DNA from 3 places in the Lysinibacillus sp. FW12 genome. Region 3 is predicted to be linked to each of the others. Evidence: a T-box and tRNA genes for the amino acid it is inferred to sense, from the RefSeq annotation. Region 3 holds a T-box; the other regions hold tRNA genes.
What was found. A T-box is a leader RNA that pairs with one kind of tRNA and senses whether it is charged. The one in region 3 lies ahead of SJW71_RS07735 (valine--tRNA ligase), so its partner is inferred to be a tRNA-Val.
Positions count from the first base shown of each region.

Region 1: it encodes a tRNA-Val, which carries the amino acid that the T-box ahead of SJW71_RS07735 (valine--tRNA ligase) is inferred to sense. The anticodon was not compared.
Region 2: it encodes a tRNA-Val, which carries the amino acid that the T-box ahead of SJW71_RS07735 (valine--tRNA ligase) is inferred to sense. The anticodon was not compared.

Region 1 covers NZ_CP139094.1:325,305-336,208, reverse strand. Annotated here, with positions in the region: gene glmM (phosphoglucosamine mutase) at 1-1,267, opposite strand, end outside; gene SJW71_RS01765 (CdaR family protein) at 1,489-2,577, opposite strand; gene cdaA (diadenylate cyclase CdaA) at 2,570-3,406, opposite strand; gene SJW71_RS01755 (anti-sigma factor family protein) at 3,556-4,182, opposite strand; gene sigW (RNA polymerase sigma factor SigW) at 4,196-4,759, opposite strand; gene rocF (arginase) at 4,893-5,798, opposite strand; tRNA gene SJW71_RS01740 (tRNA-Lys) at 5,984-6,056, opposite strand; tRNA gene SJW71_RS01735 (tRNA-Gln) at 6,069-6,143, opposite strand; tRNA gene SJW71_RS01730 (tRNA-Tyr) at 6,158-6,241, opposite strand; tRNA gene SJW71_RS01725 (tRNA-Val) at 6,257-6,332, opposite strand; tRNA gene SJW71_RS01720 (tRNA-Glu) at 6,387-6,461, opposite strand; tRNA gene SJW71_RS01715 (tRNA-Asn) at 6,576-6,652, opposite strand; gene mbcS (acyl-CoA synthetase MbcS) at 6,922-8,511, shown strand; rRNA gene rrf (5S ribosomal RNA) at 8,631-8,746, opposite strand; rRNA gene SJW71_RS01700 (23S ribosomal RNA) at 8,941-10,904, opposite strand, start outside.
Region 2 covers NZ_CP139094.1:2,669-13,572, reverse strand. Annotated here, with positions in the region: gene lysS (lysine--tRNA ligase) at 1-1,383, shown strand, start outside; gene SJW71_RS00090 (hypothetical protein) at 1,580-1,861, shown strand; rRNA gene SJW71_RS00085 (16S ribosomal RNA) at 2,600-4,152, shown strand; rRNA gene SJW71_RS00080 (23S ribosomal RNA) at 4,333-7,260, shown strand; rRNA gene rrf (5S ribosomal RNA) at 7,375-7,490, shown strand; tRNA gene SJW71_RS00070 (tRNA-Val) at 7,501-7,576, shown strand; tRNA gene SJW71_RS00065 (tRNA-Thr) at 7,580-7,655, shown strand; tRNA gene SJW71_RS00060 (tRNA-Lys) at 7,663-7,738, shown strand; tRNA gene SJW71_RS00055 (tRNA-Leu) at 7,756-7,840, shown strand; tRNA gene SJW71_RS00050 (tRNA-Gly) at 7,877-7,951, shown strand; tRNA gene SJW71_RS00045 (tRNA-Leu) at 7,957-8,045, shown strand; tRNA gene SJW71_RS00040 (tRNA-Arg) at 8,053-8,129, shown strand; tRNA gene SJW71_RS00035 (tRNA-Pro) at 8,140-8,216, shown strand; tRNA gene SJW71_RS00030 (tRNA-Ala) at 8,231-8,306, shown strand; rRNA gene SJW71_RS00025 (16S ribosomal RNA) at 8,450-10,001, shown strand; tRNA gene SJW71_RS00020 (tRNA-Ile) at 10,096-10,172, shown strand; tRNA gene SJW71_RS00015 (tRNA-Ala) at 10,185-10,260, shown strand; rRNA gene SJW71_RS00010 (23S ribosomal RNA) at 10,348-10,904, shown strand, end outside.
Region 3 covers NZ_CP139094.1:1,499,710-1,510,613, reverse strand. Annotated here, with positions in the region: gene SJW71_RS07740 (bifunctional folylpolyglutamate synthase/dihydrofolate synthase) at 1-171, opposite strand, end outside; gene SJW71_RS07735 (valine--tRNA ligase) at 497-3,142, opposite strand; T-box leader at 3,224-3,483, opposite strand; gene SJW71_RS07730 (valyl-tRNA synthetase) at 3,756-4,511, opposite strand; gene SJW71_RS07725 (CoxG family protein) at 4,603-5,049, opposite strand; gene hemL (glutamate-1-semialdehyde 2,1-aminomutase) at 5,292-6,584, opposite strand; gene hemB (porphobilinogen synthase) at 6,585-7,565, opposite strand; gene SJW71_RS07710 (uroporphyrinogen-III synthase) at 7,562-8,323, opposite strand; gene hemC (hydroxymethylbilane synthase) at 8,313-9,245, opposite strand; gene SJW71_RS07700 (cytochrome C assembly family protein) at 9,264-10,091, opposite strand; partial or broken gene hemA (glutamyl-tRNA reductase) at 10,261-10,904, opposite strand, start outside.

The DNA of each region.
Region 1 (10,904 bases), 1.2 Mb from region 3:
CCATAACACGTACTAGTGGCTCTGTACCTGAAGGACGTACTAAGACACGACCATTGCCTGCCATTTCAGCTTCTACATCTGCAATTACAGCTGCAACCTTCGTATTATCCGTCACAGCATGCTTGTCTGTTACGCGAACATTAACAAGACGCTGAGGGAATATTTTCATGTCAGCAGCAAGTTCTGAAAGCTTTTTACCTGTCGCTTTCATAATATTAACAAGCTGAATTCCTGTAAGTAAACCATCACCTGTTGTATTAAAATCTAGAAAAACGATATGTCCTGATTGTTCGCCACCTAAATTGTAATCATTGGCACGCATTTCCTCGACAACATAACGATCTCCTACAGCTGTCTGTACACTTTGCATATCATTGTCTGCTACAGCTTTGTAGAAGCCCATGTTGCTCATTACTGTTGAAACAATTGTTTGCTTCTTCAAACGTCCAACCGCATTTAAATGCTTACCAATGATAAACATAATCTGGTCCCCATCAACAATTTTACCGTTTTCATCTACAGCAATTAAACGGTCGCCATCACCATCAAATGCTAAACCTACATCTGCATTTTTATCTAAAACAAATTTAGCTAATCCCTCTGGATGTGTTGAGCCTACACCATCATTAATATTTAAGCCAGTTGGGGAAGCACCCATTGTAGAAATGTCAGCTTCTAGATCCGCAAATAGATGTGTAGCCAATGATGATGTTGCACCATGTGCACAATCTAGTGCGACATGGATACCATCAAATTCTTCATCCACTGTTTGCTTTAAGTATTGAATATATTTTTGACCACCTTCGAAGTAATCACTTACAGAACCTAATTCTGCGCCGATTGGACGTGGTAATGTATCCTCTTGAGCGTCCAGTAGTACTTCAATTTCCTCTTCTTGTGCATCAGTTAGCTTAAAGCCATCCGGACCAAAAAATTTAATGCCATTATCAGCAACTGGGTTATGTGAAGCTGAAATCATGACGCCTGCATCTGCGCTCATAATACGAGTAAGATATGCCACACCTGGCGTTGAAATAATACCCAGACGCATTACCTCTACTCCAATTGATAAAAGACCAGCAACAAGTGCACCTTCAAGCATTTCACCTGAAATACGTGTGTCACGACCAATTAAAACCTTTGGACGGTCAGTTGCATCCTTTGTTAAAACATAGCCACCTATACGACCAAGTTTAAATGCAAATTCCGGTGTTAATTCACTATTCGCGACGCCACGGACGCCATCTGTTCCAAAATATTTACCCATTCTACTTATTCTCTCCTTCAATGCAAGACTGTGCCTAATGAATAAATTCATTAGATACTTGTCCGCCTACTTTTGGAAAAGTCTGTTTTGTTCATTCATTGGTAATTATTAACATTCCTATCAGCCAGTTTGTTTGGTGAAAGAATAATTCCTACTCACCAAAACAAACTCCGATTGGATTTTTGATTTAGAATCAAAATAAAATTATAGTCACATATTGTTTAAGAATCAATATCTTCCGTTTCCTCAGTTGGCGTATTTTTATCAGTAGTAGTGTTATCATCAACCTCATCAGTTTCTTCAGTTGGAGGTGGCGGTAACTGTGGCGTTTCCTCTGTAGAAGCTGGTGTTTTCGGTTGTTCCTCTTTCTCTACCTTTGTAATATCTGCCTTCACTTTTATTTTTTTGTCAGATATTTTTGTTACACCATCTGGTAATTTTACATCAAATTCATATGTTTTGGACTCTGTAATTTTTGACAGGTCAACTGTAATTGGTATTTCAGTTAAACCATCAATAATTGATTTTCTACCAAATACTTTAATCATTTTCGGTGTAAATGTTAATGAATTAATCGTAATGTCTTGTGCCGCTTGCCCTGTTTCCCTGAGCACAACAGGTATCTCTCGACTATATTCTTCGATATCTACTTGAACCTTAACTGTTTCAGGTTCAATTGTCACATCTAACTTATTTAAATCTCGATCTAATACTTTTACTGCTGCCTCCTGTGAAAATGACTGAGTAAGACCTTGTTCACCTGTAACAGTAGCTTTTACATAGCTTATGCTTTCAATAGCACTTTTTGCACCCGTCACGTAAACGGTAGGAGGATTGGCTGTCATATCTTTTAATATATAACCTTCTTGGATGAGACGCTTATTCATTTCAGGGTCAACACGGAATTCCTGTGTGACCTTTTCCTCAATATTCACATGAACTGTTGCAGGGTCTAATGTAACCTTTAACTTATCAGAAATATTTTCGTATTTTAGCTTTACATCATGCTCTCCAATCAATAAATTGCTTAAATCAACAAATATAGAAAAGTCTTTTGCGGCTTTTGCTTTTAAAACCAGAGGCATTGGACCTTCAATGGTAACATCGACTGTTTCAGGTAAGCCTGATACAATAAGATTTTCATTATCGTAATAAACATCTACTGGAACATCACGAATGACATCTGTTTGTTCGTTCGTTGTTGTTTTACTTATTGGAGATAGCTCAGTACGAACTGAGAAAAAAAGCAAAAATGCTAAAAATAGCGCGATGATTCTTAATACCCAAGGGCTATCCATCATTTTATCCATTCTTTTTCCCCCTCCAAGTCAACTTAGAGGCTGCATTAGATTCCTGTGCTGAACCGAACCACATTTTGCGTAACAGTGTTTCGAACTCCTCTAGAGAAAGATTGCGATGGAGATTACCGTTTAATGTAAGACTAATTGCACCCGTTTCCTCTGATACAACAATTGTAATAGCATCTGTAACTTCACTTAAACCAAGTGCAGCACGGTGACGTGTCCCTAGCTCTTTTGAAATAAACGGACTTTCAGAAAGTGGTAAATAACATGCTGCTGCCGTAACTTTATCTTTTTGCATAATAACCGCTCCATCATGTAGCGGCGTATTAGGTATAAAGATATTAATGAGAAGTTCTGACGAAATTTCAGCATTTAGTCCTATACCTGTTTCAATATATTCATTAAGACCCGTTTCTTTTTCTATAGAAATTAACGCACCAATTCGTCTTTTAGCCATATAACTAACAGACTTCTTCATAGCCTCAATGAGTCTTGTTTGTTCTTCTTCTTCTTGACTAGATGAACGTTGGAATAGCTTTCCTCGGCCAATTTGTTCTAGACCACGTCTGATTTCAGGTTGGAATATGATAATAATCGCTAAGAAACCAAACTCAATGACCTGTTGTAACATCCAGCCTAGTGTTTGTAACCCTAAAAGGTCTGTTGCAATTCGTGCAATAATAATGACGAAAATTCCCTTAAGTAATTGGACAGCCTTTGTACCTTTAATGAGGGTTAAGACTTTATAAACAACGTACCAAACGAGCAGTACATCAATGAAGTTAATAACAATATTCACAGGAGTTAAATCCGTGAAATGTTCGATAATTTGCACGTGGCATCCCCCACTTTTCATTGCGAATCCATACACATTCAAGTATATCACATTCTTAACAAATGTAACTTTTTTCAAATAAAAAGTCTACTCTAAAGAGTAGACCTTTCAGCCTCTCACGTGCACTATTTTTTAGGACGTATAGAGTGTTATTTAGTTTCTTCTTTTTCCTCAAATGTCATGGCCGTCTTTACAGAATTTTTAATCGTATACCAAAGCCATTCAAATACTTCGTCAATTTCCTCAATTCTTCCGGAAACTACCGCTGAAGATGCCATATATTGCCCGTTAATCACTGTGACGTTGCCATCAACTTCACCTTCAACAATCAAATCGCCGTTTTTCACAACAATATCACCCTTCACCACTTCTCCTTCAGGTACAATCACCGTTTGACCATCCACAACTAAATTTGGTTGTTTGGTTACGGAGAAATGCTGATCATCCATGAAGCTACCTAATAATGTAGCACTCATAAATAAGCAAAATACTGCTGCTGCCACAAAAAACGGATGCCGGCGTATCCATTTTTGTATACCTACTCGACTTTTTGGCTTAGGTAAACGAGCCATTACTGCTGCTTCAAAATCCGGAGGCGCTGTAATATGGGAAGCACTCTTCACAAAGGCGATTGTTTCACTCAATTCTTGCATCAACTGTTTACAATCATTACATGTATGCAAGTGTTGTTTCAACTCTTGCTCATGCTCACGACTAATGTCACCGTCTAAATAATCATGCATATAGTCTATAATATGCTCTGGACAAGTATTCATGACGCTCCCCCTCCTACAGATTGTTTAACTGTTTACGTAATGCCTCACGTCCGCGGTGAATCCTTGTTTTCACCGTTCCAAGCGGCATATCTAAAATCTCGCTAATCTCTTGCAACGATAACTCTTCTATATACTTCAATACTATAACTGAACGGTATTTATCCGGCAAACGTCCAATTTCATATTGAATGCGATCTTGCAGCTCCATTTGCTCTAACTGCTCCTCTGGTAGCTGGTCGTCTGCTGCGATTTGCGAATACATATCAAGCCCTTCTGTACCAGCTACTTCTGCATCTAAATAATAATCCGGTTTCTTTTTTCGAATACGGTCAATGCAGAGGTTTGTCGCTATGCGATAAAGCCACGTCGAAAACTTTCTTTTCTGATCAAATGTATGCAAGTTCATATAAGCACGCACAAAAGCCTCTTGAGCAATGTCTTCGGACTCTTGTTTGTTGCCTAACATTCGATAGCATACTTGGTACAGTTTGTGCTGATAGAGACTCACAATATCGGCAAATGCGTTTTGATCGCCTTTAAGCACTTGTTTTATTCTCTTATTTACTAACGCATCCATCGTGTTGACTTCTCCACCTTTACAACTGTCTTATACTATACGACCCATCGATAAGAAAAGTTTCGTTTTAATTTAATTATAGCAAAAGATTTTTATGCAATGTGGCAACAGGCAATTTTTTGTAAAATTTTCTTTAAACTAGTGTTTCTCCAAATAATGATCCCATTAATGCAACAGCTACATTTGCCGTTGTATTCTTCTCATCTAAAATTGGATTTACTTCTACAAACTCCGCTGATGTTACCATCCCAGATTCCTGTAGCATCTCCATTGCTAAATGACTTTCACGATACGTAATTCCTCCTGGAACAGGCGTACCAACCCCTGGAGTATATAGCGGATCTAATCCATCTAAATCAAGAGATAAATGTAAACCATCAACATTACGCTCTTTTAAATAAGCGAGTGCATCTTCCATGACACGCGTCATTCCAAGTCGGTCAATCTCATGCATTGTATAAACTTTGATGCCTTGCTCTTTAATCAAATCACGCTCACCAGGATCTACTGAACGAGCTCCGATAATAATAACGTTCTCTGGTTTAATTTTTGGAGCATAGTTGCGAATTTGGACTAAACGTTCGTGACCTAGTCCGATACTAACCGCTAATGGCATACCATGGATATTACCTGAAGGTGTTGTCTCAGGTGTATTTAAATCCGCATGAGCGTCATACCAAATAACACCAAGGTTTTTATAATGCTCACCTAGTCCCGCTAATGTCCCAATCGCAATACTGTGATCTCCACCAAATACAAGCGGGAACTTTTTCTGTTCCACTACTTCATGCACACTATTAGCTAAAGCAGTACTAACCTCCACTACTTCCTCTAAATTAAGTAATTTTTCATCTACTGCGGCATCCGCTTGCTTTTGGCTAACACGAATATCCCCTTGATCTTGTACTTCGTGTCCAATAGCTTCTAAACGTTCTACAACCCCCGCATAACGGATAGCACTAGGTCCCATATCTACACCACGACGTGCTTGTCCGTAATCTGTTGGTACTCCAATAATAGAAATATTAAGTTTATTCATGTTTTTATACCCCCTAAAAGTTATAAGATTATTGTAAAGCCTACATACCACTTGGCTCAACCCGACAAAAATGTGCATATTTATTCAAATTTAGAGAACATAAAAAAATCTCCTACTGTTTTCAGTAAGAGATTAGTTATCAGTAATTAATATAACACTTTTGAATGTATTTTATTCTAAAAAAGTGAGCCATGAAGGACTCGAACCTTCGACCCTCTGATTAAAAGTCAGATGCTCTACCAACTGAGCTAATGGCTCATAAAAGAAAAATGGCTGGGGTACTAGGATTCGAACCTAGGCATGACGGAATCAAAATCCGTTGCCTTACCGCTTGGCTATACCCCAATCATTTATAAAACTGGTGGAGGGGGACGGATTCGAACCGCCGAACCCTAAGGAGCGGATTTACAGTCCGCCGCGTTTAGCCACTTCGCTACCCCTCCGGAATAACACAATAATGGTGGAGGATGACGGGCTCGAACCGCCGACCCTCTGCTTGTAAGGCAGATGCTCTCCCAGCTGAGCTAATCCTCCATAGAAACAGGTGTTATGTCACAGTTTATTTTCTTTTTAAAGCCTATGTTTTAATGGTGACCCCTACGGGATTCGAACCCGTGTTACCGCCGTGAAAGGGCGGTGTCTTAACCACTTGACCAAGGGGCCATTCTTATGTCTTAAACAGGACAAGACTTATAATAACATCTTTTCCTAATTGTTGCAACACTTTTCTACAAAAAAATTTTATGTACAACAGAATCTTAAAAATGGACAAAAAAATGGCTCCGAAGGCAGGACTCGAACCTGCGACAACCTGATTAACAGTCAGGTGCTACTACCAACTGAGCTACTTCGGAACAATACTATTCAATTCGGTTTTAAATAACCTCTTAAGTACATTTCTTATTATAGCAAGCATTCTAAATAATGCAACACATTTGGTGAAAATTTTTATATTTTTTTGTCGAAGGATGCTTACAGATTAATTCAATGCATAATAGTTCTCTATTATATCTAATATTTCTATTTTACGTACTAAATATTCTTGCTGTATATTATTGTAATTGTTAAAATAAAAATAGTTTTATGAATTTTCTATCAAATTTCCTGGGGGAGGAATGTTCTTATGGTATCAAATGATTTAATTGCACCTGAGTTTTATAACATCACAGAGGAATTAGAAAAGTTTTCGCAGGATAGTGATCGTCAAGCAATACGTTGGTTAAATACACAACAAGAGAGAAGAACAGTTTCATATGTTGAACTTGTCCAAAAAATGAACCAATACGCCAATGCGTTTACGAAGATAGGGCTTCAAAAAGGGGATCGCGTTTTAGTTATTATACCTCGCCTACCAGAAGCCTATTTCGTTTTTCTTGGCTGCTTAAAGGCTGGCATTGTTCCTATTTCATGTTCAGAAATGCTACGTGCAAGTGACTTGGAATATCGTATGGAACATTCTTCTGCTAGTGCCGTTATTGCCTATGAGGCATTTACTGGTGAGGTTGATCAAATAGCTTCTACTGTAGACGCATTAAATAACAAATTAGTTATCGGTAGTGCAAAAGAAGAATGGACTTCTTTAGATGAATTAGCAAGTACACAGCCAACTACATTTACAGCTGTAGCGACAAAACGTGATGATATGGCATTCCTTTCGTATACTTCAGGGACAACCGGTAAACCTAAAGGTGTTGTTCATTCACATGGCTGGGGATATGCACATATTCGAACAGCTGCTTCAAAATGGCTTTGCGTTCGTGAAGGTGATTTAGTTTGGGCAACTGCAGCCCCGGGATGGCAAAAATGGATTTGGAGTCCTTTCTTATCCACAATCATGCTTGGTGCCACAGCATTCGTTTATCATGGTGGGTTTGATGCAAAGACATACCTTCAATTAATGCAAGAGGAAAAAATTAATGTCCTATGTTGTACACCGACTGAATATCGTATCATGGCGAAAATTGATAATCTACAAGACTATAATCTTTCCTCTCTCCGTAGTGCCGTTTCTGCTGGTGAACCATTAAATCGTCCAGTCATCGAAACTTTCATGAAGCATTTTGGACTTAAAGTACGAGATGGTTACGGGCAGACAGAAAATACATTATTAATTGGTACACTTGAAAACACTGAATTACGTCCAGGATCAATGGGTGTTCCAACACCAGGTAATATTGTACGTATTATCGACAATGAAGGTAATGAAGCACCGGTTGGCGAGGTTGGTGATATTGCCGTTCACAAATCCTCCCCTGCTCTATTTAAAGAATATTACAAGGAGCCTGAACGTACTCAAGCAGCATTCCGTGGTGATTGGTATATTACTGGTGATCAGGCAAAATGCGATGAGGATGGTTACTTCTGGTTTGAAGGTCGTGGAGATGACATTATTATTTCATCTGGTTATACCATCGGACCATTCGAGGTAGAGGATGCCTTAAACAAACATGAAGCTGTACAAGAGTGTGCAGTTGTTGCCGCGCCAGATGAAATTAGAGGGCATATTGTAAAGGCCTTTATTATTTTACGAGACGGCTTCAAGGCCCGTGATGAAGAAGAGTTAATAAAGGAGCTACAAGAGCATGTAAAAACGTTAACAGCGCCTTATAAATACCCTCGAAGTATCGTCTTTATTGATGAGTTACCGAAAACAACATCCGGGAAGATTCGCCGTATTGAACTTCGAGCTTCTACTGTTCATACGCATTCATAACAACATATTGAAAATAAAAAGGCGCTCCTATTAAGGAACGCCTTTCTTACTATATACAATTTTTTTATCAGCATAAATAAAAAAAGCCACTACTGAGTGTATCAGCAGCGACTTTTTGCGCCTAGCGACGTCCTACTCTCACAGGGGGAAGCCCCCAACTACCATCGGCGCTAAAGAGCTTAACTTCCGTGTTCGGTATGGGAACGGGTGTGACCTCTTTGCCATCATCACTAGACTATATTCGACCTTCAATACACGGCGTATTACTCCGTCAGCTGCTCTCGCTCAATCAGTCACGTACATTAGTACGCTCCCTCAATCACTCGGTTGCTTCCTTGTTCTACTTGTGTCTTGAAGCTCTCATTTTTATTGTTGAAAGTATTGTTCTTTCAAAACTGGATAAACGGTGCATTGAATGCTTCAAACAATTTGGTTAAGTCCTCGATCGATTAGTATTCGTCAGCTCCATGTGTCACCACACTTCCACCTCGAACCTATCTACCTCATCGTCTTTGAGGGATCTTACTTACTTGCGTAATGGGAAATCTCATCTTGAGGGGGGCTTCATGCTTAGATGCTTTCAGCACTTATCCCGTCCACACATAGCTACCCAGCGATGCCTTTGGCAAGACAACTGGTACACCAGCGGTGTGTCCATCCCGGTCCTCTCGTACTAAGGACAGCTCCTCTCAAATTTCCTACGCCCACGACGGATAGGGACCGAACTGTCTCACGACGTTCTGAACCCAGCTCGCGTACCGCTTTAATGGGCGAACAGCCCAACCCTTGGGACCGACTACAGCCCCAGGATGCGATGAGCCGACATCGAGGTGCCAAACCTCCCCGTCGATGTGGACTCTTGGGGGAGATAAGCCTGTTATCCCCGGGGTAGCTTTTATCCGTTGAGCGATGGCCCTTCCATGCGGAACCACCGGATCACTAAGCCCGTCTTTCGACCCTGCTCGACTTGTAGGTCTCGCAGTCAAGCTCCCTTGTGCCTTTACACTCTACGAATGATTTCCAACCATTCTGAGGGAACCTTTGGGCGCCTCCGTTACCTTTTAGGAGGCGACCGCCCCAGTCAAACTGTCCGCCTGACACTGTCTCCTGCCCCGCTAAGGGGCATGGGTTAGAATTTCAATACAACCAGGGTAGTATCCCACCGACGCCTCCTTCGAAGCTGGCGCTCCGAGATCTCTGGCTCCTACCTATCCTGTACAAGTTGTACCAAAATTCAATATCAGGCTACAGTAAAGCTCCACGGGGTCTTTCCGTCCTGTCGCGGGTAACCTGCATCTTCACAGGTACTATAATTTCACCGAGTCTCTCGTTGAGACAGTGCCCAGATCGTTACGCCTTTCGTGCGGGTCGGAACTTACCCGACAAGGAATTTCGCTACCTTAGGACCGTTATAGTTACGGCCGCCGTTTACTGGGGCTTCAATTCGCAGCTTCGCTTGCGCTAACCACTCCTCTTAACCTTCCAGCACCGGGCAGGCGTCAGCCCCTATACGTCACCTTACGGTTTTGCAGAGACCTGTGTTTTTGCTAAACAGTCGCCTGGGCCTATTCACTGCGGCTCTCATGCGCTTGCACGCTCAAGAGCACCCCTTCTCCCGAAGTTACGGGGTCATTTTGCCGAGTTCCTTAACGAGAGTTCTCTCGCACACCTTAGGATTCTCTCCTCGACTACCTGTGTCGGTTTGCGGTACGGGCACCTCTCACCTCGATAGAGGCTTTTCTTGGCAGTGTGAAATCAGGAACTTCGTCCATACGGACTCGCCATCACAGCTCAACGTTACAATGTGCGGATTTGCCTACACACACGCCTTACTGCTTGGACGCGCATAACCAACAGCGCGCTTACCCTATCCTACTGCGTCCCCCCATTTCTCAAACGGTGAGGAGGTGGTACAGGAATATCAACCTGTTGTCCATCGCCTACGCCTGTCGGCCTCGGCTTAGGTCCCGACTAACCCTGAGCGGACGAGCCTTCCTCAGGAAACCTTAGTCATACGGTGGACGGGATTCTCACCCGTCTTTCGCTACTCATACCGGCATTCTCACTTCTAAGCGCTCCACCAGTCCTTCCGGTCTGACTTCAACGCACTTAGAACGCTCTCCTACCACTGACATCGTAGATGTCAATCCACAGCTTCGGTGAATCGTTTAGCCCCGATACATTTTCGGCGCAGCGTCACTCGACCAGTGAGCTATTACGCACTCTTTAAATGATGGCTGCTTCTAAGCCAACATCCTGGTTGTCTGTGCAACGCCACATCCTTTTCCACTTAACGATTACTTTGGGACCTTAGCTGGTGGTCTGGGCTGTTTCCCTTTTGACTACGGATCTTATCACTCGCAGTCTGACTCCCGTGTATAAATATCTGGCAT
Region 2 (10,904 bases), 1.5 Mb from region 3:
TTATCTGCAGAAGTACGTGAACAATTTGCAGACCAAACAAAAGAACAACTTGAAGAAAACCTTCAAGAGGTGATTATTGCGGGACGTATTATGACGAAACGCGGTAAAGGAAAAGCTGGTTTTGCCCATATTCAAGATTTAGCAGGACAAATCCAAATTTATGTTCGCCAAGATCATGTAGGTGAAGAAGCATATGAGTTGTTTAAACAGGCTGACTTAGGGGATATCGTAGGTGTACGTGGAAATGTATTCCGTACGCAAGTTGGAGAGCTTTCAGTAAAAGCTGAGGACTTCACATTCCTTACAAAAGCTTTACGTCCTATGCCGGAGAAATTCCACGGCTTACAGGATGTTGAGCAACGTTATCGCCAACGTTATTTAGATCTAATGACAAATGAAGATAGCAAAAAAACGTTTATCACTCGTTCTAAAATTATCCGTGCAATCCGAAATTATTTAGATAACGCTGGATATTTAGAAGTAGAAACACCAATGCTTCATACAATTGCTGGTGGCGCAGCTGCTCGTCCATTTATTACGCATCATAATGCACTTGATATGGAATTATATATGCGAATCGCCATCGAATTGCATTTAAAACGTTTAATAGTTGGTGGTTTAGAAAAGGTTTACGAAATTGGTCGTGTGTTCCGTAACGAAGGAATCTCTACACGTCACAATCCAGAGTTTACAATGATTGAGCTATATGAAGCATATGCTGATTATCAAGATATCATGTCTCTAACTGAAAACCTTATTGCACATGTTGCTCAAGAAGTGCTTGGTACAACAACGGTTCAATATGGAGAAGATGAGATCAACCTTGCAGTAGGCTGGAAACGAGTTCATATGGTAGACGCTGTAAAAGAGGCAACTGGTGTGGACTTCTGGCAGCCAATGACAAAAGAACAAGCTCAAACACTTGCTAAAGAGCATGGAGTAGAAGTAAAAGATGTTCATGAAGTAGGTCATATTATCAATGAATTCTTTGAACAAAAGGTAGAAGAGACACTTGTACAACCTACATTTGTATATGGCCACCCAGTAGAAATCTCTCCTCTAGCGAAGAAAAATCCAGAGGACGAGCGTTTCACAGATCGCTTTGAGTTATTTATCGTTCGTCGTGAGCATGCAAATGCCTTCACAGAGCTAAATGATCCTATCGACCAACGCCAACGTTTTGAAGCACAATTAGCAGAAAAAGCGGCAGGTAACGATGAGGCACATGAAATGGACAATGATTTCATTGAAGCGTTGGAATACGGTATGCCTCCAACAGGTGGTTTAGGAATCGGTATTGACCGTTTAATTATGCTCCTTACAAATTCACCATCAATTCGTGACGTATTATTGTTCCCAACAATGCGCCATATTACAAAGTAGTTGGTTTTTTTCATAGAGCAATAAAACAAAAGAAATAAATAAAGAGGAGAATTCACGGGATAAGTGGGTTCTCTTTTTTTATGCTTTGAAAAAAATTAAGTTGTTTAAAGGTTGATTAAATTTAGGTTATACTTTTATAGTTCTATGTTTTTTAAATTACTAAGTAAAAAAAGAAGTATTTTATTGGGGGCTTATAATGAATTACAAAATTATTAACAAACAAGTGTTTGAACAGGCACAATTACGATCAGTTTCTGATGTTCCATTTACTGAAGAAGAACTTGAGCATGGTATGAAATTAGTAGTGGCTAAGAAAGACGAAAACCTTACATTATATTTAGTGGAGATAGACGGTCAGAAGAAATTCGACGTGCGTTGGGATGATTCGTCGGAAATTTTCAGTGGCTGGTATTCCGCTTGGGATAATTTCTTATGGTGCTTAAATATAGTTGATCCTCAAAGTGACGATTTAAAATAGGACATAATAGAAATAAGCGCTAAAGTGTAGTAAAAGCACTTTAGCGCTTATTTTCGATACGGTACATATAAAACGTGTACATGTAAATACGTTGTTGCCTTGAATGAAAAAAGTTTGTATGAAATGAACGACACAATAACATTTGCTCTATCGAAAGCCTTTAGTTTTCTAGAGGTTTTCTTATATAGTAAACTGTAATGCACTTTTGATTTGAAAAATAGTAGGATAAAATGTTGTGATTTGAAAGAAAGAGATGTATAGTAAAACAAATAATTAAGTGGGCAAAGGAGAATATATAATTTCCGTATTCTCGTAAATGCGTAAAATAGCTTATTAATTCGTTATTTTTAAATAAAGTAGATTTTGTTTAAAAAAACACTTGCGATGTCTAAGTTAACATGATAAATTATTACTTGTCGTTAAGACGATGCAAGAAACAACATCAAAGAAATTTAGATGAAAAAGATGTTGACTTACGAAAATGATTATGATATAGTTTAAGAGTTGTCTCTTCGGACTTAAAAACTTTTTAAAAAAGATGTTGACAACGAAAAACGAAATATGTTATAATTTAAAAGTTGCTGTCGATGAGATGGTTAACAAAATGAACCTTGAAAACTGAACAAGCAAAACGTAATCAATAAAGTTTTAAGTAACTAGTTTCGGCTAGTGAACAAAACAAAATTTTGGACATCAAAATTGATGCCAGCAAAACAATTTGAGCTAATCAAATTTCTTTTTATGGAGAGTTTGATCCTGGCTCAGGACGAACGCTGGCGGCGTGCCTAATACATGCAAGTCGAGCGAACAGAGAAGGAGCTTGCTCCTTTGACGTTAGCGGCGGACGGGTGAGTAACACGTGGGCAACCTACCTTATAGTTTGGGATAACTCCGGGAAACCGGGGCTAATACCGAATAATCTGTTCCACCTCATGGTGGAACACTGAAAGACGGCATCTCGCTGTCGCTATAAGATGGGCCCGCGGCGCATTAGCTAGTTGGTGAGGTAACGGCTCACCAAGGCGACGATGCGTAGCCGACCTGAGAGGGTGATCGGCCACACTGGGACTGAGACACGGCCCAGACTCCTACGGGAGGCAGCAGTAGGGAATCTTCCACAATGGGCGAAAGCCTGATGGAGCAACGCCGCGTGAGTGAAGAAGGTTTTCGGATCGTAAAACTCTGTTGTAAGGGAAGAACAAGTACAGTAGTAACTGGCTGTACCTTGACGGTACCTTATTAGAAAGCCACGGCTAACTACGTGCCAGCAGCCGCGGTAATACGTAGGTGGCAAGCGTTGTCCGGAATTATTGGGCGTAAAGCGCGCGCAGGCGGTCCTTTAAGTCTGATGTGAAAGCCCACGGCTCAACCGTGGAGGGTCATTGGAAACTGGGGGACTTGAGTGCAGAAGAGGAAAGTGGAATTCCAAGTGTAGCGGTGAAATGCGTAGAGATTTGGAGGAACACCAGTGGCGAAGGCGACTTTCTGGTCTGTAACTGACGCTGAGGCGCGAAAGCGTGGGGAGCAAACAGGATTAGATACCCTGGTAGTCCACGCCGTAAACGATGAGTGCTAAGTGTTAGGGGGTTTCCGCCCCTTAGTGCTGCAGCTAACGCATTAAGCACTCCGCCTGGGGAGTACGGTCGCAAGACTGAAACTCAAAGGAATTGACGGGGGCCCGCACAAGCGGTGGAGCATGTGGTTTAATTCGAAGCAACGCGAAGAACCTTACCAGGTCTTGACATCCCGTTGACCACTGTAGAGATATAGTTTCCCCTTCGGGGGCAACGGTGACAGGTGGTGCATGGTTGTCGTCAGCTCGTGTCGTGAGATGTTGGGTTAAGTCCCGCAACGAGCGCAACCCTTGATCTTAGTTGCCATCATTTAGTTGGGCACTCTAAGGTGACTGCCGGTGACAAACCGGAGGAAGGTGGGGATGACGTCAAATCATCATGCCCCTTATGACCTGGGCTACACACGTGCTACAATGGACGATACAAACGGTTGCCAACTCGCGAGAGGGAGCTAATCCGATAAAGTCGTTCTCAGTTCGGATTGTAGGCTGCAACTCGCCTACATGAAGCCGGAATCGCTAGTAATCGCGGATCAGCATGCCGCGGTGAATACGTTCCCGGGCCTTGTACACACCGCCCGTCACACCACGAGAGTTTGTAACACCCGAAGTCGGTGAGGTAACCTTTTGGAGCCAGCCGCCGAAGGTGGGATAGATGATTGGGGTGAAGTCGTAACAAGGTAGCCGTATCGGAAGGTGCGGCTGGATCACCTCCTTTCTAAGGATTATTTCGGAATACAAACCTTGGGTTTGTAAGATTACGTTTTGCGTTCAGTTTTGAAGGTTCATTCTTCCGAATGAAATACTTCAAAACTTGTTCTTTGAAAACTGGATAAAACGACATTGAAATTGTAACAAACACATTTATTTTTTAAGTTTTTTATAGGCTTAATAACTTGGTTAAGTTATTAAGGGCGCACGGCGAATGCCTTGGCACTAGGAGCCGAAGAAGGACGGCACTAACACCGATATGCTTCGGGGAGCTGTAAGTGAGCTTTGATCCGGAGATTTCCGAATGGGGGAACCCACTACGTTTAATCGCGTAGTATCTTGACGTGAATACATAGCGTCTTGAAGGCAGACCCAGGGAACTGAAACATCTAAGTACCTGGAGGAAGAGAAAGAAAAATCGATTCCCTGAGTAGCGGCGAGCGAAACGGGAAGAGCCCAAACCAAGAGGCTTGCCTCTTGGGGTTGTAGGACACTCTATACGGAGTTACAAAAGAGCGAGTTAGATGAAGCGACTTGGAAAGGTCCGCCAGAGCAGGTAAAAGCCCTGTAGTCGAAAGTTCGTTCTCTCCTGAGTGGATCCTGAGTACGGCGGAACACGTGAAATTCCGTCGGAATCCGGGAGGACCATCTCCCAAGGCTAAATACTACCTAGTGACCGATAGTGAACCAGTACCGTGAGGGAAAGGTGAAAAGCACCCCGGAAGGGGAGTGAAAGAGATCCTGAAACCGTGTGCCTACAAGTAGTTAGAGCCCGTTAATGGGTGATAGCGTGCCTTTTGTAGAATGAACCGGCGAGTTACGATTACGTGCAAGGTTAAGCTTTAGAAGGCGGAGCCGCAGCGAAAGCGAGTCTGAATAGGGCGAAATAGTACGTGGTCGTAGACCCGAAACCAGGTGATCTACCCATGTCCAGGGTGAAGGTAAGGTAACACTTACTGGAGGCCCGAACCCACGCACGTTGAAAAGTGCGGGGATGAGGTGTGGGTAGCGGAGAAATTCCAATCGAACTTGGAGATAGCTGGTTCTCTCCGAAATAGCTTTAGGGCTAGCCTCGTGATGAGAATACTGGAGGTAGAGCACTGTTTGGACTAGGGGGCCATCCCGGTTTACCGAATTCAGACAAACTCCGAATGCCAGATATTTATACACGGGAGTCAGACTGCGAGTGATAAGATCCGTAGTCAAAAGGGAAACAGCCCAGACCACCAGCTAAGGTCCCAAAGTAATCGTTAAGTGGAAAAGGATGTGGCGTTGCACAGACAACCAGGATGTTGGCTTAGAAGCAGCCATCATTTAAAGAGTGCGTAATAGCTCACTGGTCGAGTGACGCTGCGCCGAAAATGTATCGGGGCTAAACGATTCACCGAAGCTGTGGATTGACATCTACGATGTCAGTGGTAGGAGAGCGTTCTAAGTGCGTTGAAGTCAGACCGGAAGGACTGGTGGAGCGCTTAGAAGTGAGAATGCCGGTATGAGTAGCGAAAGACGGGTGAGAATCCCGTCCACCGTATGACTAAGGTTTCCTGAGGAAGGCTCGTCCGCTCAGGGTTAGTCGGGACCTAAGCCGAGGCCGACAGGCGTAGGCGATGGACAACAGGTTGATATTCCTGTACCACCTCCTCACCGTTTGAGAAATGGGGGGACGCAGTAGGATAGGGTAAGCGCGCTGTTGGTTATGCGCGTCCAAGCAGTAAGGCGTGTGTGTAGGCAAATCCGCACACTGTAACGTTGAGCTGTGATGGCGAGTCCGTATGGACGAAGTTCCTGATTTCACACTGCCAAGAAAAGCCTCTATCGAGGTGAGAGGTGCCCGTACCGCAAACCGACACAGGTAGTCGAGGAGAGAATCCTAAGGTGTGCGAGAGAACTCTCGTTAAGGAACTCGGCAAAATGACCCCGTAACTTCGGGAGAAGGGGTGCTCTTGAGCGTGCAAGCGCATGAGAGCCGCAGTGAATAGGCCCAGGCGACTGTTTAGCAAAAACACAGGTCTCTGCAAAACCGTAAGGTGACGTATAGGGGCTGACGCCTGCCCGGTGCTGGAAGGTTAAGAGGAGTGGTTAGCGCAAGCGAAGCTGCGAATTGAAGCCCCAGTAAACGGCGGCCGTAACTATAACGGTCCTAAGGTAGCGAAATTCCTTGTCGGGTAAGTTCCGACCCGCACGAAAGGCGTAACGATCTGGGCACTGTCTCAACGAGAGACTCGGTGAAATTATAGTACCTGTGAAGATGCAGGTTACCCGCGACAGGACGGAAAGACCCCGTGGAGCTTTACTGTAGCCTGATATTGAATTTTGGTACAACTTGTACAGGATAGGTAGGAGCCAGAGATCTCGGAGCGCCAGCTTCGAAGGAGGCGTCGGTGGGATACTACCCTGGTTGTATTGAAATTCTAACCCATGCCCCTTAGCGGGGCAGGAGACAGTGTCAGGCGGACAGTTTGACTGGGGCGGTCGCCTCCTAAAAGGTAACGGAGGCGCCCAAAGGTTCCCTCAGAATGGTTGGAAATCATTCGTAGAGTGTAAAGGCACAAGGGAGCTTGACTGCGAGACCTACAAGTCGAGCAGGGTCGAAAGACGGGCTTAGTGATCCGGTGGTTCCGCATGGAAGGGCCATCGCTCAACGGATAAAAGCTACCCCGGGGATAACAGGCTTATCTCCCCCAAGAGTCCACATCGACGGGGAGGTTTGGCACCTCGATGTCGGCTCATCGCATCCTGGGGCTGTAGTCGGTCCCAAGGGTTGGGCTGTTCGCCCATTAAAGCGGTACGCGAGCTGGGTTCAGAACGTCGTGAGACAGTTCGGTCCCTATCCGTCGTGGGCGTAGGAAATTTGAGAGGAGCTGTCCTTAGTACGAGAGGACCGGGATGGACACACCGCTGGTGTACCAGTTGTCTTGCCAAAGGCATCGCTGGGTAGCTATGTGTGGACGGGATAAGTGCTGAAAGCATCTAAGCATGAAGCCCCCCTCAAGATGAGATTTCCCATTACGCAAGTAAGTAAGATCCCTCAAAGACGATGAGGTAGATAGGTTCGAGGTGGAAGTGTGGTGACACATGGAGCTGACGAATACTAATCGATCGAGGACTTAACCAAATTGTTTGAAGCAGTCAATGCACCGTTTATCCAGTTTTGAAAGAACAAGAAAGTTTTAAAAAAAGCTTGTATTTATAACGAAATATGTTATAATAAATCTTGTCTTTTAAAAAGTCTAGTGATGATGGCAAAGAGGTCACACCCGTTCCCATACCGAACACGGAAGTTAAGCTCTTTAGCGCCGATGGTAGTTGGGGGCTTCCCCCTGCGAGAGTAGGACGTCGCTAGGCATAATACCCAGGAGGATTAGCTCAGCTGGGAGAGCACCTGCCTTACAAGCAGGGGGTCGGCGGTTCGAGCCCGTCATCCTCCACCATATGCCGGTTTAGCTCAGCAGGTAGAGCAACTGACTTGTAATCAGTAGGTCGTGGGTTCGATTCCTATAGCCGGCACCATTTTTTCGAGCCATTAGCTCAGTTGGTAGAGCATCTGACTTTTAATCAGAGGGTCGAAGGTTCGAGTCCTTCATGGCTCACCATTTTGAAATAATAATAAGCGGGTGTGGCGGAATTGGCAGACGCACTAGACTTAGGATCTAGCGCCGCAAGGCGTGGGGGTTCGACTCCCTTCACCCGCACCATTATTTTCATTGCCAGATAAAAAAACTTATGCACATGCGGAAGTAGTTCAGTGGTAGAACACCACCTTGCCAAGGTGGGGGTCGCGAGTTCGAACCTCGTCTTCCGCTCCAAATGTGCCGGGGTGGCGGAACTGGCAGACGCACAGGACTTAAAATCCTGCGGTAGGTGACTACCGTACCGGTTCGATTCCGGTCCTCGGCACCATTATTATGCGCCCGTAGCTCAATTGGATAGAGCGTCTGACTACGGATCAGAAGGTTATGGGTTCGACTCCTGTCGGGCGCGCCAAAAGAACGAACGGGAAGTAGCTCAGCTTGGTAGAGCACTTGGTTTGGGACCAAGGGGTCGCAGGTTCGAATCCTGTCTTCCCGACCATTTCCTAAATTTATGGGGCCTTAGCTCAGCTGGGAGAGCGCCTGCCTTGCACGCAGGAGGTCAGCGGTTCGATCCCGCTAGGCTCCACCAATTCAATTAAATGAACCTTGAAAACTGAACAAGCAAAACGTAATCAATAAAGTTTTAAGTAACTAGTTTCGGCTAGTGAACGAAACAAAATTTTGGACATCAAAATTGATGCCAGCAAAACAATTTGAGCTAATCAAATTTCTTTTATGGAGAGTTTGATCCTGGCTCAGGACGAACGCTGGCGGCGTGCCTAATACATGCAAGTCGAGCGAACAGAGAAGGAGCTTGCTCCTTTGACGTTAGCGGCGGACGGGTGAGTAACACGTGGGCAACCTACCTTATAGTTTGGGATAACTCCGGGAAACCGGGGCTAATACCGAATAATCTGTTCCACCTCATGGTGGAACACTGAAAGACGGTTTCGGCTGTCGCTATAAGATGGGCCCGCGGCGCATTAGCTAGTTGGTGAGGTAACGGCTCACCAAGGCGACGATGCGTAGCCGACCTGAGAGGGTGATCGGCCACACTGGGACTGAGACACGGCCCAGACTCCTACGGGAGGCAGCAGTAGGGAATCTTCCACAATGGGCGAAAGCCTGATGGAGCAACGCCGCGTGAGTGAAGAAGGTTTTCGGATCGTAAAACTCTGTTGTAAGGGAAGAACAAGTACAGTAGTAACTGGCTGTACCTTGACGGTACCTTATTAGAAAGCCACGGCTAACTACGTGCCAGCAGCCGCGGTAATACGTAGGTGGCAAGCGTTGTCCGGAATTATTGGGCGTAAAGCGCGCGCAGGCGGTCCTTTAAGTCTGATGTGAAAGCCCACGGCTCAACCGTGGAGGGTCATTGGAAACTGGGGGACTTGAGTGCAGAAGAGGAAAGTGGAATTCCAAGTGTAGCGGTGAAATGCGTAGAGATTTGGAGGAACACCAGTGGCGAAGGCGACTTTCTGGTCTGTAACTGACGCTGAGGCGCGAAAGCGTGGGGAGCAAACAGGATTAGATACCCTGGTAGTCCACGCCGTAAACGATGAGTGCTAAGTGTTAGGGGGTTTCCGCCCCTTAGTGCTGCAGCTAACGCATTAAGCACTCCGCCTGGGGAGTACGGTCGCAAGACTGAAACTCAAAGGAATTGACGGGGGCCCGCACAAGCGGTGGAGCATGTGGTTTAATTCGAAGCAACGCGAAGAACCTTACCAGGTCTTGACATCCCGTTGACCACTGTAGAGATATAGTTTCCCCTTCGGGGGCAACGGTGACAGGTGGTGCATGGTTGTCGTCAGCTCGTGTCGTGAGATGTTGGGTTAAGTCCCGCAACGAGCGCAACCCTTGATCTTAGTTGCCATCATTTAGTTGGGCACTCTAAGGTGACTGCCGGTGACAAACCGGAGGAAGGTGGGGATGACGTCAAATCATCATGCCCCTTATGACCTGGGCTACACACGTGCTACAATGGACGATACAAACGGTTGCCAACTCGCGAGAGGGAGCTAATCCGATAAAGTCGTTCTCAGTTCGGATTGTAGGCTGCAACTCGCCTACATGAAGCCGGAATCGCTAGTAATCGCGGATCAGCATGCCGCGGTGAATACGTTCCCGGGCCTTGTACACACCGCCCGTCACACCACGAGAGTTTGTAACACCCGAAGTCGGTGAGGTAACCTTTTGGAGCCAGCCGCCGAAGGTGGGATAGATGATTGGGGTGAAGTCGTAACAAGGTAGCCGTATCGGAAGGTGCGGCTGGATCACCTCCTTTCTAAGGATTATTTCGGAATACAAACCTTGGGTTTGTAAGATTACGTTTTGCGTTCAGTTTTGAAGGTTTATGAAATATTATAAAACTTCCAAGAGGGCCTATAGCTCAGCTGGTTAGAGCGCACGCCTGATAAGCGTGAGGTCGATGGTTCGAGTCCATTTAGGCCCACCATATATACCTCTTGGGGCCTTAGCTCAGCTGGGAGAGCGCCTGCCTTGCACGCAGGAGGTCAGCGGTTCGATCCCGCTAGGCTCCACCAATTTTGTTCTTTGAAAACTGGATAAAACGACATTGAAATTGTAACAAACACATTTATTTTTTAAGTTTTTTATAGGCTTAATAACTTGGTTAAGTTATTAAGGGCGCACGGCGAATGCCTTGGCACTAGGAGCCGAAGAAGGACGGCACTAACACCGATATGCTTCGGGGAGCTGTAAGTGAGCTTTGATCCGGAGATTTCCGAATGGGGGAACCCACTACGTTTAATCGCGTAGTATCTTGACGTGAATACATAGCGTCTTGAAGGCAGACCCAGGGAACTGAAACATCTAAGTACCTGGAGGAAGAGAAAGAAAAATCGATTCCCTGAGTAGCGGCGAGCGAAACGGGAAGAGCCCAAACCAAGAGGCTTGCCTCTTGGGGTTGTAGGACACTCTATACGGAGTTACAAAAGAGCGAGTTAGATGAAGCGACTTGGAAAGGTCCGCCAGAGCAGGTAAAAGCCCTGTAGTCGAAAGTTCGTTCTCTCCTGAGTGGATCCTGAGTACGGCGGAACACGTGAAATTCCGTCGGAATCCGGGAGGACCATCTCCCAAGGCTAAATACTACCTAGTGACCGATAGTGAACCAGTACCGTGAGGGAAAGGTGAAAAGCACCCCGGAAGGGGAGTGAAAGAGATCCTG
Region 3 (10,904 bases):
TCTTAGTGCATTGACTGTTGAACCTTTGCCATTTGAACCGGCCACATGGATAACGCGTAGTTTGTCTTGTGGATTGTTCAAATGAGCTAGTACTTCCCGCATGAGTACAAGAGGCTGACGTTTATGATCAACTGCTTTTAAAGTAAAGATAAATTTTGTACATTCCTTCATTGTGTTAAACAATAGAAAACACTCCCTCTTACTGCAATACCTTTATTTTAGTACAAGTATCATTTAATAACATAGCTAAATGTCAAAACTCTAAAAAACACGCAGTGAGCGACTGCATGTTAGCACTCTCTTTTGTTTATGCATCTGGTGAGCATCTAGAAAAGCACCCATATTGTCTAAAATAATTTGACGTCATTATTTATCAGTGGAAGTTCTTTTTAGTATTGATATATAAATCCAAAGATTATTGTAAATAACACTATATGTTTTTCCTAAGCCGCACAAAAAAAGCAATGGATGACTTTCCTCATCCATTGCTTCTAGCTTACATATTTTTTAACTCTTCTAAACGTTTTAAAACAACGGCATGTTTACTTTCATAATCCGCTAATTTTTCACGCTCTGCATTCACTAATGCTTCAGGTGCTTTCGATACAAATTTCTCATTTGATAGCTTACCTGTAACAAGCTTCACTTCTTTTGCCCATTTCTCTAACTCTTTTTCAAGGCGAGCGATTTCTTCCTCTAGGTTAATAAGTCCAACAAGTGGTAAGAAAACTTGTGCTCCTGTCACAACTGCCGTCATTGATTGACCTGGCGCTTCTAAGCCTTCACCAATTGTTAGTGTATCAGGATTACAGAATTTTTCTAAATAAGCTTTATTCGCCTCAAGAACCGCCACTGTTGCAGCATCTTTTGCTGAAATAAATAACGGTACTTTTTTGCTCATTGGTGTGTTCACTTCCGCACGAATATTACGTACTGAACGTATAATATCCATTAGGAGCTTCATATTATCTGCTTCATCAGCAAAATGAAGGTCCTCACGTACTGTTGGCCATGCAGCCACAGTAATAGATTCACCATCATGCGGTAAGTGCTGCCAAATTTCCTCTGTAATGAATGGCATAAATGGATGTAATAGACGCATTGTTTGATCTAGAACGTAAGCTAAAATAGAACGAGTTGTCTTTTTAGCTGCTTCATCCTCACCGTAAAGTGGTAATTTCGCCATTTCAATGTACCAAGAACAGAAATCATCCCAAATGAAATTGTAAAGTTCACGGCCTACTTCTCCAAATTCATAGCGTTCTGCAAGAGAAGTTACACGTTCGATAGTCTCATTTAAGCGCGTTAAGATCCATTTGTCAGCAACGGATTTTTCACCTGTTAAGTCGATTTCATCAAATGTCATACCGTCCATATTCATAAGCGCAAAACGTGATGCATTCCAAATCTTATTAGCAAAGTTCCATACTGATTCTACTTTTTCGGTTGTATAGCGCAAATCTTGACCAGGTGATGAACCTGTTGCTAAGAAGTAACGTAATGAATCAGCACCATATTGTTCAATAACATCCATTGGATCAACACCATTGCCAAGTGATTTACTCATTTTACGTCCTTCGCCATCACGTACTAAGCCGTGAATTAATACATCTTGGAATGGCCGTTGACCTGTGAATTCTAAACCTTGGAAAATCATGCGAGATACCCAGAAGAAAATAATATCATAGCCCGTTACAAGTGTATTTGTTGGGTAATAGCGTTTATATTCTTCATTCGCTTCATCCGGCCAGCCCATTGTAGAAAACGGCCATAGTGCAGATGAGAACCAAGTATCTAGGACATCTTCATCCTGTGTCCAATTTTCTGCATCAGCTGGGGCTTCTTTCCCTACGTAGATTTCGCCTGTTTCATTATGATACCAAGCTGGGATTTGATGACCCCACCATAATTGACGAGAGATACACCAATCACGAATATTTTCCATCCAGCGAGAATATGTGTTTTCAAAACGAGCTGGTACGAAGTTTACTTTCCCTTCTGCGTCCTTTTGTAGTTCAAGGGAAGCATCAGCAAGTGGCTGCATTTTAACGAACCATTGTGCTGAAAGATATGGCTCAACAACAGCACCTGAACGTTCCGAGTGTCCTACTGAATGCATATGCTCTTCAATTCGGATTAGCACGCCTGCTTCTTGTAAATCAGCAACGATTTGCTTACGGCATTCGAAACGGTCCATTCCTTTATACTTACCAGCAAGATCGTTCATTGTGCCATCTTCATTCATGACAAGGATGCGCTCTAGATTGTGACGGTTACCTACTTCAAAGTCGTTTGGATCATGGGCAGGAGTCATTTTAACAACCCCAGTACCAAATTCCATGTCAACGTAATCGTCTGCAACAATTGGAATTTCGCGGCCTACAATCGGTAAAATAACCGTTTTACCAATTAAATGCTTATAGCGCTCATCATTCGGGTGAACTGCTACCCCAGAGTCACCTAGCATTGTTTCTGGACGTGTTGTGGCAACTTCCACATATCCTGAACCATCAGCTAAAGGATATTTCATATGGTAAAAGGCACCTTGCACATCCTGGTATATTACCTCGATATCTGACAATGCTGTTTTCGCTGCAGGGTCCCAGTTAATAATGCGTTCACCACGGTAAATTAAACCTTTTTCATATAATTGAACAAACACTGTTTTAACAGCATCTGAAAGACCACTATCTAATGTGAAACGTTCACGCGTATAGTCTAATCCAAGGCCAAGCTTTGCCCATTGATCGCGAATATGTCCAGCATATTCTTCTTTCCATTCCCATGTTTTTTCAAGGAATTTTTCACGACCTAAATCATAACGTGTAATATTATCTTCACGCAGTTTCGCTTCTACTTTAGCTTGAGTGGCAATACCTGCATGGTCCATACCTGGTAGCCATAGTGCATCGTAGCCTTGCATTCGTTTCATACGAATAAGAATATCTTGTAATGTTGTATCCCAAGCGTGACCAAGGTGTAATTTTCCTGTTACATTTGGTGGTGGAATAACGATTGAATAGGGTTTTTTCCCGCTTTCAGGCTGTGCCTCGAAAAATTTCCCTTGCAACCACCATTCATAGCGACCTGCTTCTATGGACTGCGGGTCATATTTTGTTGGCATTGAAATGTTTTCTGTCATATTGACTCCTCCTAATGTCTGTAGAATGTTGGTAAAATAACGCTGTTCATTTTTTTACCCAACAAAAAAACTCCTCTCGTCAAAAAGGACGAAGGAGTTTTAGTTCGCGGTACCACCTTTAATTCCAGCAGTAGATAAGATAAATGTAAATAAATCACATTTTCTCAGCCTAAATTACTGGCTCTTAATTCGGTAACGGTGTTTAACCGGCTTTAACTACTATTAGTTCACTAAAGCTGCTCAAGGGCTACCTTCAATTACGTACAAATAGAAACTTCTCAGCAACCGTTTCCTCTCTGAAAATGTAAATATAATTTACTCTTCCCCATCATAGCATCTGTATTTGATTTTCCTTATTGTACCGCAGAAACGTGTCATTTTTCAAGTGATTTAGTCATCTTTTAGTAAGAGTAAAGTAAATAGAAAGGAAGTGAGTATTCAAATGCGACGACGCAAGTATAACCCTTGGCTTTTACCACCTTGGCTACGGCAGGTTCGTTTTTATTGTAGAACTATTATCGTACCCATTTGTGCTTTTCAATTTATCCGTGTCATTATTGTGCCAACATCAGGTGATCTAATCTTCTTATTGCTCCTGCTACTTCTCTGCTATTTACTTTTGAAAGACATCATTTGAAACACGGACTTTAAGCGGTGTATATTCTTCTGTAAGGTCCCAAATCATGGAAGGCACTTCATGCCAGGAGCTAGATTCACGCACAACAATATGACTGGAGGATTCCCTCATCACTGCTTTTTGATCTACTGTTGTCACTTTCTCTTGGCGTGAAGCTGCTGCTACGGCTTGGGGTTGTTCTATATGCATACTTTCTTCAATCGTAGCAATGGCCTTTTCTTGCTCGAAGGCTTGAACAGAGAGGTGTTGACTGTCTAACATATCCTTTTCAACAATGGGCTCATATTCATTAAAAATACTTGTTACTGTCCACTCAAGCTGACACATTTGATTTGTTAGACTAGGACGAATATCTTTGACCATTAAATCTTTAAGATCCGATTCTTTTGGTAAATCCACATGTAAAGGTACAGCATACTCAAAATAACCAGTATCGCCTTGGATATCAAGGGCATCAATTGTAATTAGTTCTTCATCGTCTGTAAATGCTTCCATATCTTGAAAATCAAAGCGAACGTGAGCGGTGATGTGGTAGATGCCCATAAGTCGAAGTGAATCCTCTAACTGCATTGCCTGCCACTGAGGCTTAATTTGCACTGCTGCTATTTCAGTTGGGCAGCCGTATCCAGGAAAACAAAATGTTTCGCGCATATTCCATGTTTTTTGTTCGATAATAATCCCTCCCTTTGCATCATATGACAATTGGGAGGGTAGTATGCTAGAATGCTTCAAGTTACATACAACGAAAGAGCATTCTAGTAAAAAAATGGCATGCTAGAGAATTTCATCTAGCATGCCATTTTATGAATGATCTTCCATTCAATTAAACATGTACTAATTTAATTTTATTCGCTACACGATCTGTTAACATTTGTGTTGCTTTTGGAACGATCGGTTTGAAAATTGGATTTAAAACAGGTCCTGCCAAGCCGCCAGCGACTACTTCTAAAAAACCTGTCATTTTTGTATTTTCAGCATCAATGCTTTCTGCAAGGAAATAGCCATTTCCAGTGAAATTATCAGAAAGCCCCTTTAATTCGAATGTTACTTTTGAGGGCGCTACCCATTCTAAAATGATAATTTCTACTTCTACTGTTTTTTTCAAAACACCAACATTACCTTTAAATGTCCATGTTGAATGTTTATCATCAATCATTTCATGTGCATTATAACCTGGGACAAGTTTTGCCCATTTTTCCATATCACTGACGAAATCCCATACATGATCAATTCCTACGGGTACTTCGACTGTATGTGTGCCTGTTGCCATATCAATTCACTACTTTCTTTTATGAATAGCTATATTATAAACGATATCGCCCACAATTTGGCTATGCTGAAAGATATAATTTTGACAAAAACAGGTCCTTCATCCAGTATAGATGATCTTGCTTACTAGTTAATATGCTAGTTCCTCATTTTTCTCATTCATTCCTCAAGCACTACCTTATTTTCCATTTTGGTCATCAAAAAAGAGCATGATAGAAATTCTTCTATCATGCTCTCTCATTTTTATCGCGCTAATTGCGCAAACACTTTATAGAATGCATCTACTGTTTTAGTAATGTGTTCTTCCGTATGAGCTGTAGAAATAAATAATCCCTCAAACTGAGATGGTGGCAGGAAGATGCCTTCCTCTGCCATCAATCGGAAGTATTCCGCGAATAATTGTAAGTCAGATGTTTTAGCTGAGGCAAAGTCAACAACCTCATCATTTGTAAAGAAGAAACCAATCATTGAGCCAGCACGATTTACTGTATGTGGAATATTGTATTTCGTAGCTGCTTCACGGAAACCAGCCTCTAGCTGATCACCTAATTGTTTAAAGTAATCATATGTTCCGTGATCTAAACGTGATAACGTTTCATAGCCAGCCGTCATCGCCAACGGGTTTCCTGATAATGTACCCGCTTGATAAATCGGTCCTGCAGGGGCTACTTGCTCCATAATCTCTTTTTTCCCAGCAAATGCACCTACAGGGAGGCCTCCACCAATAACTTTACCTAATGTAGTCATATCAGGCGTTACCCCAAAATAACCTTGTGCACAACCGTAGTCTACACGGAAGCCTGTCATTACCTCATCAAAGATTAATAACGCGCCATGCTCAGATGTAAGTGCACGTAAACCTTCTAAGAAACCTGGTTTTGGTGGTACAACACCCATGTTCCCTGCAACAGGCTCCACAATCACTGCTGCTAGCTCTGCACCAAATTTTTCGAAAACAACTTTTGCCCCTTCTAAATCATTATAGGCAACTGTTAACGTATTCCGTGCAATATCTGCTGGAACACCAGGGCTATCAGGTAAACCTAATGTCGCAACTCCTGAACCTGCTTTAATTAATAAAGAGTCTCCATGACCATGATAAGAACCTTCAAATTTTAATATTTTATCTCGCCCTGTAACCCCACGAGCTACACGTAACGCAGACATTGTAGCTTCTGTTCCTGAAGAAACAAAGCGAATCATTTCCATGCCTGGTAGACGATCTAATACTAATTGAGCTAAACGATTTTCTGTATAGCTTGGCGCACCAAAGGATGAACCTTTTGCTGCTGTGTCAGCAATCGCTTTGACTACCTCTGGATGTGTATGTCCCAAAATTAATGGACCCCAAGATAGTACGTAATCAATATACTCATTGCCGTCAATGTCTTTAATGATCGCACCATGGCCAGATTCCATAAAAATCGGGTCCATATTCACTGATTTGAATGCACGTACTGGGCTGCTAACACCACCTGGCATTAACTGAACCGCCTCAGCATAGGCTTGTTTTGATTTTTCGTAAGAACGTGTCATTTATTTCTCCTCCAACCAACGTGCAACATCTTTTGCATGATACGTGATGATTAAATCAGAGCCTGCTCGTTTCATGCCTAATAATGTTTCAAGCACAACTTTTTTCTCTTCAATCCAGCCATTTATAGCTGCCGCCTTAATCATCGCATATTCACCAGAAACATTATAGGCAACAAGCGGTAATGGATAGTTATTTTTCATATCTCGGATAATATCTAAATAACTAAGAGCCGGCTTCACAATTAAGAAATCTGCTCCCTCTTCAATATCTGATTCTGCCTCACGGAATGCCTCTAGGCGGTTCGATGGATCCATTTGGTAGGATTTACGATCGCCAAATTGAGGAGCTCCATCTGCAGCGTCACGGAATGGACCATAGTAGCTAGATGCATATTTGACTGCATAAGACATAATTGGAATATGTTCAAATCCTGCTTCGTCAAGTCCTGCACGAATCGCTACAACAAAACCATCCATCATATTAGATGGAGCAATAATATCCGCTCCTGCTTTTGCTTGTGATACAGCGGTACGGGCTAACACGTCTAATGAAGGATCATTTAAAATTTGATCGCCTTCTATTAATCCGCAATGTCCATGATCTGTGAATTCACATAAACATGTATCCGCAATAACTAATAGCTCAGGATGACGTTTTTTTATTAAACGAGTCGCTTCTTGAACGATACCATGATCATGGAACGCACCTGTTCCAACAGCATCTTTTTCAGCTGGTAACCCAAATAAAATAACTGCAGGTATGCCTAAAGCTACAACCTCATCAATTTCTACTTCCAATTTATCCAATGAAAATTGAAAAACGCCAGGCATAGAAGGTACTTCATTTTTAATGTTCTCGCCTTCAATTACAAAAATAGGATAGATCAGGTCCTCTTTATGTAAATATGTTTCTTTTACCATTGATCGCATTGTCGCATTCGTACGCAAGCGACGATGTCTTTGAAATTGTAATTTTGTCATGATTTGTCCCCTACTTTCATAATTTCTTCGATGACTGCTTGCATTGTATATACACTTGGCATAATATCCACAGTAGCACCGTATTGTTCAAGAGCCGCTTCTGTAATATGACCGATGGCTGCGATACGCGTTGCTTGCCAGCCAATCTGTGACGCTACATCCTTTGCGTATACATCAACCGCTGAAGGACTAGCAAAAATCACAGTAACATCTTGTTGGTGATGAATACAATTCATAATAACAGATGTCTGATCATGTCTTTCCACCGTTTCGTAAACTGTCCACTCAACTAAATCAAACGGCAGTCCATCCTTTAGTGTACTTTTCGCCTTTTCTCCTCGTATAAACAGGCAACTCGGACAGCTACCCGCTACAGCCGGAAATTCTTTAACGAAAATATCAGCACTAAATACAGAGGGCATAAAGCTCACTTCAAAGCCAAGCTTTTCTAACGCTGATGTTGTTTTTGTCCCTATAGAGGCAATTTTCCCTCTAAAATTATCGACCCTAAATTGGTGCTGTTGCATCTTAGTAGCAAAAGCATCGACAGCATTTTGACTAGTAAATATAATCCAATCAAATTGACATGCCTTTTTCAATTGCTCAGCATCATTACTGCCCAATCGTTCACAAGTTTCAATTAATGGGGCAATTACAGCATGGCCACCTAATGTTGTGATGTCATCTTCAATAGTAGCTGTCTTAGATGTACCAGTTAAAACGATTGTTTTACCCTTTAGAGGTAAATTATTTTGCATCTTGCTCAGCCTTTACGCGCTGAATTAATTCGAATGCACCTTGTTCTGTTAATATTGCTGCAAGCTCTTCTCCAATTTTTTGTGCATCTGTCCCCACTACTGTTTCCTTATAGATAACAGATGCATCTGGAGCGGCAACTAAGCCTGTTAAAGTAATTTCATCCCCATTTGAAGTGGCGTAACCAGCGATAGGTACTTGACAGCCACCATCCATTGCTGCTAAAAATGCGCGTTCTGCATGTGCTTCTTGCCATGTTAATTGATCAGTAAGCTTTGCTAATTCAGCCAATAGCTCCTCATCATCTGCGCGACATTCAATTCCTAGAGAGCCCTGTGCTACTGCTGGTAAGCAATCTTCTACTGGTAAAAATTCAGTAACGACATCATCACTCCAGCCTAATCGTTTCAAACCAGCTGCTGCTAAAATAATCGCATCATATTCTTCATCTTCCAGCTTAGCTAAACGCGTATCAACGTTTCCTCGAATCCATTTTATTTCGATATCAGGGCGTACTGTTAATAGCTGTGCACTACGGCGCAAAGAACTTGTCCCCACTACAGCACCAGCAGGAAGATCTGCAAATTTAATATGTCCTTTTGAAATAAATGCATCACGTGCATCTTCACGTGGAGGAATACAACCAATTACTAAGCCATCTGGCAATACAGCAGGCATATCTTTCATAGAATGAACAGCAAAATCTATTTCTTTATCGTAAAGGGCTTGCTCTATTTCTTTAACAAACAATCCCTTCCCTCCAACTTTAGATAGCTGTACATCTAAAATTTGATCACCTTTGGTCACGATTTCTTTCACTTCAAATTCGAATGGTGCACCAGCCTCTTTTAACTCATTGATAAACCAATTAGTTTGAGTTAGCGCCAACTTACTTCTCCTAGAACCTACAATAATTTTTCTCAACAGTCTCCAACCTTTCTTCTAATACCATAAATGGAATCGCGATAAACTGCTTCCTAAGAAGAAGTTCACAACAACTAATAAATAGGCATATATATGTACCCATGCATAAGTTGTACCTGTCAGCTTGCTTTTGCGATTCACATATAAGATAACGCAATACAAAATTAAAATGATGAAGGACCCTATGATCTTTGCATCGAAAATCGAAAGACTCTCTAATGTTAATAGTGCCCATTCAAAGCCCAATATTAAACTTATAAATAAAACTGGAATTCCAATAAAAAATGACATATTCATCCAGCTACTTGTCTGCTGTAAGGATGGTAACCTTGTCCATAGATGTGACCACTTTTTCTTTTTCAGCAAACGATATAAAACTAAGTATAATATGGCAAACACAAATGTTAACGTGAATGCGGCATAGGACAATATCGCAAATGATATATGAATAAAAAGCATTTCCGAAATTAATGTATCCCCAACAGCGCCTGTAGGACGTTTTGGCATAAAAGTAAATATACTAGCGAATAAAAACCCTAGTATATTAATAATAAATACAGGCAAATCAACCCTAGCTATACAATGTAGAATGATCGATAGCGTCACAAGTAACCAGGAGTAAAAGAGAATCCCCTCTGACAAAGATAAGATCGGAAAACGCTTCGTTTCCACAAACGTTAAAATGATAATAGCGCTTTGAATCATCCATACAAATGAAACAAGCCAAAAAGCTATTCGTCTTGCTCGCACTTGCTTATAGAAATAATCAGTAAAGTAAAAAACTAGACTGATCGCATACAAGACGATCATCACTTCATAAAGCCTCGTCATGGTCAAATCAGCCAATAGACATCCCTTCTTTATAGTGAAATTGTAAAATTACTATACAAAAACAAAAAAAACGTTTTCGTATCCTAAGTTTACCATACAGATACGAAAACGCCTCATGTAATATCAGTAGAAATCCAATAGCGTCAACACTATCGTAAATTTGTGTATGCGACGCATTAGATATTTAGAAAGAGTACTTTGGTTCAACGGAAGTTTGAGAAGCCTCTGCGCGTTCTTTGCGCTCAAGCTCTTGCTTCGTCATCTCTTGAACTTCAGCTTCCACAGCATCCTCTATACCAAAAATTTGTTGGAATAAACGTAACTGTTCATTTGCTTTTGGTGAATTTGCCATTTCTTTCGCTTGTAAGATTGGCTCTTTTAACAATTGATTAATAATAGATTTTGTATGCTTACTTAAAATTTTACGTTCACGTTCCGTTAAATCTGGCATTTTATTTTCGATACTAGTCATCGTCTCTTCTTGAATTCGATTAGCCTTTTTACGCAAAGCTGAGATCACTGGTACGACGCCTAGTGTTGCTACCCAATCTTTAAATTGCACAACTTCATTACCAATCATATCCGTAATATCAGCAGCAGCACGTTCACGCTCTGCTAAATTCGCCTCGACAATTCCTTGTAAATCATCGATATCATACAAGAAAACATTTGGCAGGTCGCCCACTCGTGGATCAATGTCACGTGGAACAGCAATATCTACCATAAATAAAGGTTTACCTTTACGTAAACGTTCCACAAATTGCATTAACTCATAATCAATGACATAATCTGTTGCACCTGTAGACGTAATTAAAATGTCTGCTTCTA